2 regions of the Protofrankia sp. CiT1 genome follow, and region 1 is predicted to be linked to the other one. Evidence: riboswitches for the same ligand, from Rfam matches in the RefSeq annotation. Region 1 holds a riboswitch; the other holds the start of a gene.
The links. A riboswitch is a leader RNA that binds a small molecule or an ion and turns the genes downstream of it on or off. The one in region 1 is predicted to bind cyclic di-AMP.
Positions count from the first base shown of each region.

Region 2: it holds a riboswitch for cyclic di-AMP, as region 1 does, so the genes downstream of both, MJ785_RS16835 (transglycosylase family protein) here and MJ785_RS11035 (transglycosylase family protein) in region 1, are expected to answer to the same signal.

Region 1 is NZ_CAKJTP010000053.1:3,226-8,166, forward strand. Features, by position in the region: gene MJ785_RS11025 (adenosylmethionine--8-amino-7-oxononanoate transaminase) at 1-925, shown strand, start outside; gene MJ785_RS11030 (DUF3151 domain-containing protein) at 1,111-1,545, opposite strand; gene MJ785_RS11035 (transglycosylase family protein) at 1,839-2,570, opposite strand; cyclic di-AMP (ydaO/yuaA leader) riboswitch at 2,576-2,742, opposite strand; gene MJ785_RS11040 (peptidoglycan-binding protein) at 3,106-3,306, opposite strand; partial or broken gene MJ785_RS22250 (transglycosylase family protein) at 3,628-4,038, opposite strand; cyclic di-AMP (ydaO/yuaA leader) riboswitch at 4,044-4,218, opposite strand; gene fbaA (class II fructose-bisphosphate aldolase) at 4,740-4,941, opposite strand, start outside.
Region 2 is NZ_CAKJTP010000126.1:1,117-6,057, reverse strand. Features, by position in the region: gene MJ785_RS16845 (helix-turn-helix transcriptional regulator) at 1-431, opposite strand, end outside; gene MJ785_RS16840 (SDR family oxidoreductase) at 1,051-1,803, opposite strand; gene MJ785_RS16835 (transglycosylase family protein) at 2,271-2,654, opposite strand; cyclic di-AMP (ydaO/yuaA leader) riboswitch at 2,662-2,837, opposite strand; gene MJ785_RS16830 (multicopper oxidase domain-containing protein) at 3,307-4,698, opposite strand.

The DNA.
Region 1 (4,941 bases):
CGCCGCCAAGATGGCGATCCAGTACTGGCGGTCGACGGGGCGTCCGGAGAAGGTTCGGCTGATGACCTGGCGCGGGGGCTATCACGGCGACACATTCCATCCGATGTCCGTGTGCGACCCGGTCGGCGGCATGCATCAGCTCTGGAGGCGGGTGCTGCCGGCCCAGGTCTTCGCGGACCAGCCACCCGTCGGCTTCGATGTCCCGACCGACCCGAGGTATCTGGCGGACTTCGCGGACCTGCTGGCCCGCAACGCTGACCAGATCGCGGCGATCATCGTGGAACCCGTGGTCCAGGGTGCCGGTGGGATGACCTTCCACAGCCCCGGCTACGTCCGGGCACTGCGGGAGCTGGCGTGCGACCACAACGTGTTGCTGATCCTTGATGAGATCGCCACCGGCTTCGGGCGTACTGGGAGGCTGTTCGCGGTTGAACACGCCGGTGTCAGCCCCGACATCATGTGTGTGGGGAAGGCTCTGACCGGCGGCTATCTCTCGCTGGCCGCCACCTTGTGCTCCGAGGAGGTCGCCCGGGGGATTTCGCGGGGCGAGATGCCGGTGCTGGCTCACGGCCCGACCTTCATGGGGAACCCGCTCGCCTGTGCGGTAGCCAACGCGTCACTGGACCTGCTCACGGAGGGGGGGTGGGCGGCTTCGGTCGCCCGTATCGAGGCCCGGCTGGCGAGCGGGCTGTCGTCCGTGGCCGCGTTTCCCGGAGTCGCCGATGTGCGGGTCCTGGGCGCGATCGGGGTTGTCCAACTTGATCATCCGGTGGACGTGCCGGCCGCGACCAGGGCCGCGTCGCGCAACGGCGTCTGGCTGCGGCCGTTCCGGGATCTCCTTTACACCATGCCGCCGTTCATCTCGACCGATGCCGACATCAACGCGATCACGTGCGCGCTGCACGCCGCCGCACAGGTCGGTTAAGAGCGCCCGGCAATAGGGGCGTGGATCAAGGAGCGGGGCTGGGGTGCGTGCATCGCGAGGCGGCGGAGGGAGTCACCCTGGTGTTGGGTGGCGACCGACGACAACGACGGGATGCCCCACCCGGACGCCGCGAGCCGGACAGTCCGCTATAACCGGGTACAAGGCGACCGGTATCCACAAGCGGCTCAGTCGCTTGTGAAGCCCAGCGCGCCGGATGCCTCGGAATCGCTGTCGGCGAGGAACTCCCGGCAGCGGGCGGCCTCCTCGGTTTCACCGATGGCGGCGGCGGCACGGCTCAGCGCCGCGAGCGCGCGCAGGAAGCCCTGGTTGGGCTCATGGGACCACGGGATCGGCCCATGCCCGCGCCAACCGGCACGGCGCAGCTGGTCCAGACCGCGGTGGTAGCCGGTCCGCGCGTAGGCGTAGCCCGTGACAGCCGCGCCCGCGTCCAGGGAGCGCTCGGCCAACATCGCCCAGGCAAGGCTTGAGTCCGGGAAGCGGCCCGCGACAGCCTCCGGGGCATCGCCGGCGCTGAGGGCCCTGGCGGCGGCCGGATCGAGAGCGAGCCTTGTCGGAGGCGGACCGCCAAGGAGATCCGGCCGTTCGGGGGATGTCGTCATGAGGCCCATCCTGCCGGATCGCGCTCATGCCGCATCGCGTGGGGAGCTTTCACGCGGCGGACCTGGTGGGAGGGGGGTGGGCCATCAGGTCCGCCGCGGGATCGGGGGCCGAAGCCGACATCGTCTTCGGACAGCCGGGAAACCGTGGTTCAGAGCGCCCGGCAACAGGACTGTCCGGCTCGCGCCGCCCAACACCTCCGTCGCACTCCTCCGCAGCCCTCGCGATCCATCCATCCGGACGCCGCTGTCTGACCGGACACCCTACTGCCGGAGCTTTTTACGCGTGCCCGCGCTCACAGCGCCGACGGGCTGGTGACGGTGATGTCCCAGAGGTTCTTACCGACCACACCGGTCTGTCCGTCGTCGACCCGGGTCAGATAGCTGTACAGCGACGCGAGACCCTGGGATTCCCCGCCGAAGCGGCCGTCCACCTGCAGAATGAACTTCTTCTCACGCATCGTGCTCTGCCAGACGTAAGCGTCAGCGCGAACTTCACCGGCCAGCGCGGTGGAAAGGGTTGTGCCGGCGAAGTTTGACGATGCCAGTTGAGCCTTCGCGCGTTCCAAGGTCATCGGAGGCTGCGCTGGGGCAACCGCCTGCTGGACCACCTCGGTGCTGGGCACGGCTGCCGCTGTCTGCGGTGCTGGGCCGTTGTTGGTCAGGCCCATCTTGACTGAGCAGGACGGCCAGGGGGACCAGCCGCGAGCGTTGTAGAGCTTGTGGGCGGCATCGTCCTGCAGTGCCGGTGGCGCGTCGCTGGGAAGACCGGAATAACCAAGGCCATGCCAGGTCCCGGCGTCGAACTGGTAGGCGCCGTAGAAACCGTTACCGGTATTGATGTGATAGTTGTTACCGGACTCGCACTGGCGGAGTTTGGCGAAGTCGTCGGCGGTCGCGGCGCTCGCTGGGCTGGCCGCGACGGCGAGACCACTGCCCACGAGTGCTGTGACAGCACCGGTGGTGCGCAGGACCTTGACGGCGGTGGACGACTGTTGCGGGGCGCGGTGCCTGCCAACAGACGGCATGTGGGTCGGTCCTTCCCGTCGCCTACGAGGTGAGCTGTCGGGTTCGGGCTGGGAACATGCCCGGCCGGTGACGCCCATGCGCGTCGCCGGCTTCACCCCAAGGACACCGGCGTCTCCGGTATCCGGATGTGGTTCCCCCGATCCCGTCCTAGCGGCTTCGCGGTAGGTCCTGCCGCGGCGGACGGGGACGGGATTCGGCGTCCGTTCGCGCGGCCTCGCCGATCTGGCGAGTGGGGAGGACTCTAGCGAGCCTGGCTCTTTCGAAGCAAATCGGGGTGTCGGATGAACTACATGGATCTGGCCTACATCCCCCGAATGAACTATGTGGGCCAAACTGAGAACTGTACCTGGTGATTGGGAAAGCTCCGCTGGAGGGTTGCTTGTGTTGGGTTTTTGTAACGACGAGTAATCGGGCCGGTCGTTATAGTGTTTATCTGTTGTGTTTGTTGTCACCTTGGTGTGGCCGGCCCGACTCGTCGTGCGCGGGGTCTATATCAGTTTCGTAGCCGTCAGGCGGTAGCTGTTCGGTTCAGGCTCAGCTGAAGGTGGCCGTCCAGGTTTGCGGTCCGCAGATTCCGTCCACCGTCAGGCCCTTGTCAGCCTGGAGATGGCTCGCCGCACCAGCCGACTCCGGTCCGTACTGACCATCAATCTGGATGTTGTAACCAAGACCATTCATCTGCTGCTGCCACGACCGCACGTCCGGTCGCACCTGGTCGACCAGATCGGTGGTCAAAGGCGTGGCAGCGGCAGCGACAGCGGTCGACGGGGTGGCCGCGTTCGCCGCGCGCCATGCCCAACGCGAGGAACCGCTTCTGCCGTATGAGCGTGCCTGCCACGAGCTGCTGTCCGACGAACCGGTGCTGTCTGGGCTGGCGCTGGCGCTGCTTGGACTCGACGAGCTGGCGCCTGACGAGCTGGTGCCCGACAAGCCGGTGCCGGTGCTGTTTGATGACGAGCCGCTGCCTGACGAGCTGGTGCCTGACGAGCCGCTGCCTGACGAGCCGGTGCCTGACGAGCCGCTGCCTGACGAGCCGGTGCCCGACGAGCCGCTGCCCGACGAGCCGCTGCCCGACGAGCTGGCGCCAGCCCCGAGCTGGCCGGCGCTCATGCCCCGGCCACAGACGGGCCACTGGCCGAAGCCGGATTGGGTGGCGAGCTTGAGCGCGGCCTCGTCCTGGGTGCTCGGGGAGGCGCTGCTGGGCAGTCCGGTGTAGCCCAGGCTCTGCCAGGTGCTCAGCGAGAACTGGTATGCGCCGTAATAGCCGTTGCCGGTGTTGGCCGTGTAGTCACCGCCGGACTCGCACTGGCGAAGCCCCTCCCACGTGGTGGCGGCGCTGGCCGGCTGTGACATCGCGATGCCACCACTGATCGCCGCGAGCAGGGCCGGGGTCAGCACCATGGCTCGGGTACGGACCCGGGCCCGGCGAATTCCGCGATGTCGGCCGCGAGAACTTGTACGGGACATATTGGTAATGCCCTTCCCCACGCCTGCGAGGTGAGCTGTCGGGTTCGGGCTGGGACTGCCCGGCCGTTTTCACGGCTTCACCCCGAGGACGCCTGGTATCGACGCCCGGAAGTGGGTCCCCCGTTCCTGCCGCAAGTTTGGTTTTCGTCGGGCGCGGGCAGGATTCGGCGTGCCGCCCGACGTGTCCCCGCCGTATCGACGGGCACGGCGCAGACCATAACCAGCATCGCTGGTGGCTGAACAAGCCGTGAATGCGCTTCGTGACTATGCGCACATCGGGCTGGGTGCTCTTGCCGTATCTCGAGATCGGCTGCTAACGCACGCCGGCGCGCGCTCATCACTTTCCAGCGGCGGAAACCACGGGCAGCGGCGGAGTGGCCACCGTGCCGCAGCTGGCCCGAGTAATACCGCGTGCACCCGGACAGGTTGTTTGCGTAGCCCGCGGCGCCGCATCGAATTCGGGTTCCCAGCACTCATAGCGGGCGTTCACACGACATCGTCCGATGCATTCTGGGGGAACCTGTTTTGAATCTTCTGTCCGGGCGGTCGACAGCGTCGACAGCTGTGATTCAAAACAGGTTCTACGACGGGGAAGGACAGGGCGGCATGGACCGGTGTGGTTGGGTACGAGGATCCGGTGGTGGCCGAAGGAGGCGCGAAAAGCGATGCTCGCGCCTCCTTCGGCCGGTGAGCCGGCCGGCTCAGCCGGTGAGCGAACGCCCGGCGGAGCGCAGGTCCTCGCAGGCCCGCACGACGCGGGCGGCCATGCCGGTCTCGGCCGCCTTGCCGTAGCTGCGGGGGTCGTACTGTTTCTTCACACCGACCTCGCCGTCAACTTTCAGCACTCCGTCATAATTCTTGAAAATATGGTCGACGATCGGCCGAGTGAACGCGTACTGAGTG
Region 2 (4,941 bases), on a different contig from region 1:
AGGTGCGGTAGCAGCGCGACCACCCCCTTGTTCCAGGAGAGCAGATCGAGGCGCCGATTAATGATATACGCCGGGTTCGGTTCGAGCCGGCGCAGCAGCCGGTCGTAGGCAGGGGAAATCTTCAACGGGGCTGGCGAGCCGGAGAGCGGCTTCTCACCGGCAAGCTTGAACAGATGCATCGTTTCAGCCGCGGACAGGTCGAGCGCCCGTGCGATGGAATCAAGGACTTGCCGAGATGCACGCACCGGACGGCCCTGCTCCAACCAGGTGTACCATGTTGTGCTCACGCCAGCACGCTCCGCCACCTCTTCTCGGCGTAATCCCGGGGTTCTCCGGCGTCCCCGCGGCGCGATGCCCATTTGATTGGGGCTCCGACTTTCTCGACGATTCCTCAAGAATTTCCCGAGTTCCCGGTTCGCCGCTCCGCTCACAGTAGTTCCTCCCAAGGGGTCCCGCCTCAGCCAGCTGCCGCACTATCAATACCGACTTTTAGCACATGACACCAAAAAGGGTGCACTATGTCTACCTGGTGACAGGATTTCGATAGGGGCCGCCTACGGGCCGCTGCCCAGATCCGCGTGAGCGGAACTCGCGCGCTGGGCTCCCGCCTCGGGTCCTGGTGTTGGACGCGCATCAGGGAACAGCCGTCCCACAATAACGCCGCCGCTGACGAGCAACCGGTTACTGACCTGCGAAAACAGCAGCACCGCAGGTCAGGATAGGTGTCACATAGGTGCCACAGGAGAAGATCTTGTTCTTCCTTCAGGAGGAGCGACCAGGAGGAGCGACCGGCAATAGGGGCGCGGACCACGGAGCGGGGCTGGAGCGCCTGCCTCGCGAGCCGAAGGAGGACGCGCCGGAGGTGGTGGGTGGCGACCGACGAGCCGTCGGGTATCCGCGCATCGCGCGGCAATGGATGGAGAGCATGGATGGGCAGCGATGACGCGGGACGCCTGCCCCCGCCCCGCGATAACCTCGGCAATGTCGCGTCCCCTACGGCGTGTTTTCGACACGTGCCCTGGTCCCGGGCGCTCTGAGCGGCCGGGACGGCTATCTGTTCAGCAGGCTGCCAATGGCCACCCGCAGTACCTCGGGGAACAGCCGCTGGCCGATGGCCACCGGCCGCGCGATACCTGGGAAGATCCAGAAACGCCCTTTGTCGAGGCCGCGTTCGATCGCGTCGACGGCAGCGGCCGGTGTCATCATAGTGCGCTGCGAGACTGCTCGGGCTGCGGGCATGTCGTCGAGCATCGGGGTTGCCACCGCCGGTGGACAGACACAGCTCACCCGCACACCAGTCCCGCGAAGTTCATGCCGTAGCGTCTGAGCGTAAATGACCAACGCCGACTTTGTCGCACCATAGGGACCGTGTTGCGGCACCGGCAACCAGCCGAGAATCGACGAGAAAAGGACGAGCCGGCCCGATCCCCGCGCGAGATAGCCGGGTAGCGCGGCCGTCACCGCGTTGACTGTGCCCTGGTAGTTCACCGCCATGATCTTCGCGTGCACCGCGGCCGGGGTCTCAGCGATCTTGCCTGTGTACCCGATCCCGGCGGCCGTCACGAGCAGGGTGTGGTGCTGCGAGGTCACGACGTCGGCCATGGCGTCCGCATCGGTGACATCGATGGTGTGCGTCGTCACCTTTCCGGGCCCAGCGTCGTGGAGGACCTTGAGACCGGCTTCGTCCCGATCAACCGCGATAACGTCTGTGCCCTGCCGCACCAGCCGGAGGGCGAGGAGCTGTCCCATTCCGCTTCCAGCGCCGGTCACCAAGGCTCGACGGACGTCGTTCTTCGCTGTCATCGCTCATGCACCAGGTTTCTCGAGAGCCCAGCGCGCGGATCGAAAAAACCCCTGATGAGGCACCGCTCGCGCACGGTACGGTATTACGCCGCCCGCCTGAAGTCGAGTAGCCCCGCGGGGAGCCGGCGCGAACGAAAAACGGGCCCGGACAAGAAACGACGACACACCGACGGGGCCGTTTTTCCGGGTTTACCACAGACCGCCGCGGCGCGCCCGGCCCCCCAGCCGGAAGATCGATTGTGCGGGTACGCCCGGCCCGGTCCGAGAGCCGGAAGCAGGCGGCCGCTTGGGAGAGACCGGCCGTGGCCGGTCTCTCCCAAGGCTTCGCGAGAGCCTCCCGGTGAACCCGGGCCGGCCGCTCTGTCGAGATACCTGAGGCTATACCTGATATACACAGCGCTGGCGCTGGCGGATCTGACAGACGCCGTGGACGGCGCGAGGGACTCTCGCCGCGTCCTCTCCGGTCGCTAGGCCTTTCCGGCCCAGCAGTGCTTCGACGCGTACCAGGGGCTCGTGCCCTGCTGCGCGTACAGTATCCGCGCACGCATCCACTGTTCGGACACACTGGCGTTCTGCGGCAGGCCAGAGCCACCGACAGCGTGCCACGTGCTAGGCAGGAACTGGAACAGTCCGCCGGCACCGATCGAGTTGACAACCTTCGGGTTGCCGCCGGATTCACACTGTGCAATGGCGGCCAGCACACCGTCGTTGGACGGTGCCGCACTCGCTGGCTGGGACAGCGCGACGCTGCCGCCGCCGATGGCGGCGACGAGTGCCGGTACAGCGATCAGTACCCGAGCACGCGCCTTGATTCGACTGATTCCACGAGCGCCAGAACGTACATGGGACATATTGTGTTGATGTCCTTCCCCACGCCTGCGAGGTGAGCTGTCGGATTCGGGCTGGGACTGCCCGGCCGCGCTATGCGGCTTCACCCCGAGAACGCCTGGCTTCGACGTCCGGAAATGGTTCCCCCGTTCCTGCCACCGTATTGGTTGTCATCGGACGGGGGCAGGACTCGGCGTGCCATCCGATGCGCGCCTTCCCCTCGAAGGCACGGCGAGGACCATACGTGCCATGACCGCCCAGCAGGCAAGGCTCCGTGAAGAGGCACACAGTCCACAGCCGATGTTGCTAACCATCACGGCTGCCGGTAACGTGCGCGCACCCGCGCTTATCCATAGTTGGCCCTGGCCGGCTGGCGCAATTGTGCCGGGGCCGCCACCCAGCCAAAAAAACTGCCCCGCGCGGTAGGTGGGCAGGCGGGTCGGCTGCGTGGTTGTTCGCCGACGGTTGTTCGTCCGCCGTACGATGCCGCGGGGATCCTGCGCATCAACAGTGCCGTGTATGGTGTGGGCAATATGGCTGTCCGAACGCTGATGATCCTGGGCTCTCCGTGCGCGGGAGCCGCTTTCTGGGCGGCTGGCGGTTCTCGCCATATCGCGGTCCAGGCCTGTTGTGCGGCAGGAGCTACCGGCCTGGACCGCGATGAACGGCGCGGTTTCAGCCCATGGCACGACGGCGGCGACGGCGCACGATCCTGCGGGCGCCGATCGCCACCACGAACGCGATGATCGCGGACGCGGTGGGGACAGACGACGGGGGAACAGCTATCCCGCCTTCGCCCGCGGAGACAGCGCCCTTGGGCACCGGCATCGTTGTGGCCGACGGCCCTGGCGCGGATATAGCGGTGGCGGCAGTACCGTTGTTGGTGTCGGTGTCGGACACAACCTGGTAGCGGGTCAGCATGCCGGCGGTGATGTGCTCGTTCACGTGGCAGTGGAAAAGCCAGATGCCGACGTCGTCAGGCACCATGTCGGCCACGGCCATGGTGCCGGGGAGCAGCGGAACGGTGTCCATACGCATGCCGCCCACGATCGCGTCGTTACCGTGCCAGTGCGGCGTGTGCATATCCGCCTCGCCGCCCATGCTCATCAGGTACCACCGGACGTGCGCACCCTTTTTCATAGTGATCATCGGCTCGTTGCCAAAGACGTAGCCGTTGATGGCATGCCGCATGTTGGAACGCTCGAAATCAGCATCGTTCAGCGCCGGGTACGGCGGCTTGGCAAAACGGCGGAGATTCTCCTGAAGATACGGGCTCCAATTCTCGTTGACGATCGAGAACAGCGCGAAGATCTCGCGGTCGACGTCGACGGGGCTACCGTCTGGCCGCGCCTTCCCTTTTCCGGTGACAACCATCGGGCCGGTGAGCCCGGCATAGGTGTCGGTGACCTCGTTGGTATGGGAGTGGTACATCCACATGACCGAGCTGCCGTCGTGCGGGCCCGGACCCGCTCGATCGGGCACCAGCCAGGTGTACGTGTGCGTGCCTCCGGTGGGTACGGCGTCGTCGAGCTTGTCCACCCCGGAGGTGTTGTCCGCGTACGGCGTGCCCTCGTTCGCCTTGGTGTAGAAGACGCCGTGCGGATGCACGCTGTCAGAAATCCGGCAGGCGTTGCGGAACACGACTTTGATGGTGTCGCCGACCTCGGCGCGGATCACCGGGCCCAAAAAGCCCAGATACGCATCCTGCGGGAGACGCGGCGCCAGACCGCTGAAGCTGGCGTCGGTGTAACCACGGTAGAGACACTTGAGGTAACTCGTCCCGATCCGGCCGGGCCCGGACTGGACGTATGTCCTTGCTATCGGGTCGAATGCCTGGCCGGTGATAGCATCGCGTCCCTCGGGGGCGTAGTTCCAGACCACCTCGTCAGCACCGATGTAATAGGTGCGCACTCGACCGGTCGGGTGGAACTCCTGGCCGGCGGCGTCGTTCCAGTAGGATGATCGTTCTCCCGTCGCGCCCGTGCCGCCGGCCGCGGTGGGCCCGGCCGCGGCCGCGGGCCCGATCGCGGCGGGCCCGAGGGCAAGCACAAGCGCGCTCCCGACCACCGCTCTGACGCACATCCGCTGCCTGGCACGAACGGTCGTCTCCGCGGACCGTGACGACGACTGCCTCCTTACGCGTACCCGGCTGGCGGTCCGGCCGCCGATACCTGTGCGCCGCATGGCGCGCAACTTATCAATCACGGAGCGTGACAGTAACCCTCCGTGACTTCCCCTGCATAGTGAGAGTCCACAATCCGCCAAAGGATGTGGAAGATGGCACTACGCACGCGCACCGGTCGGGCAGCC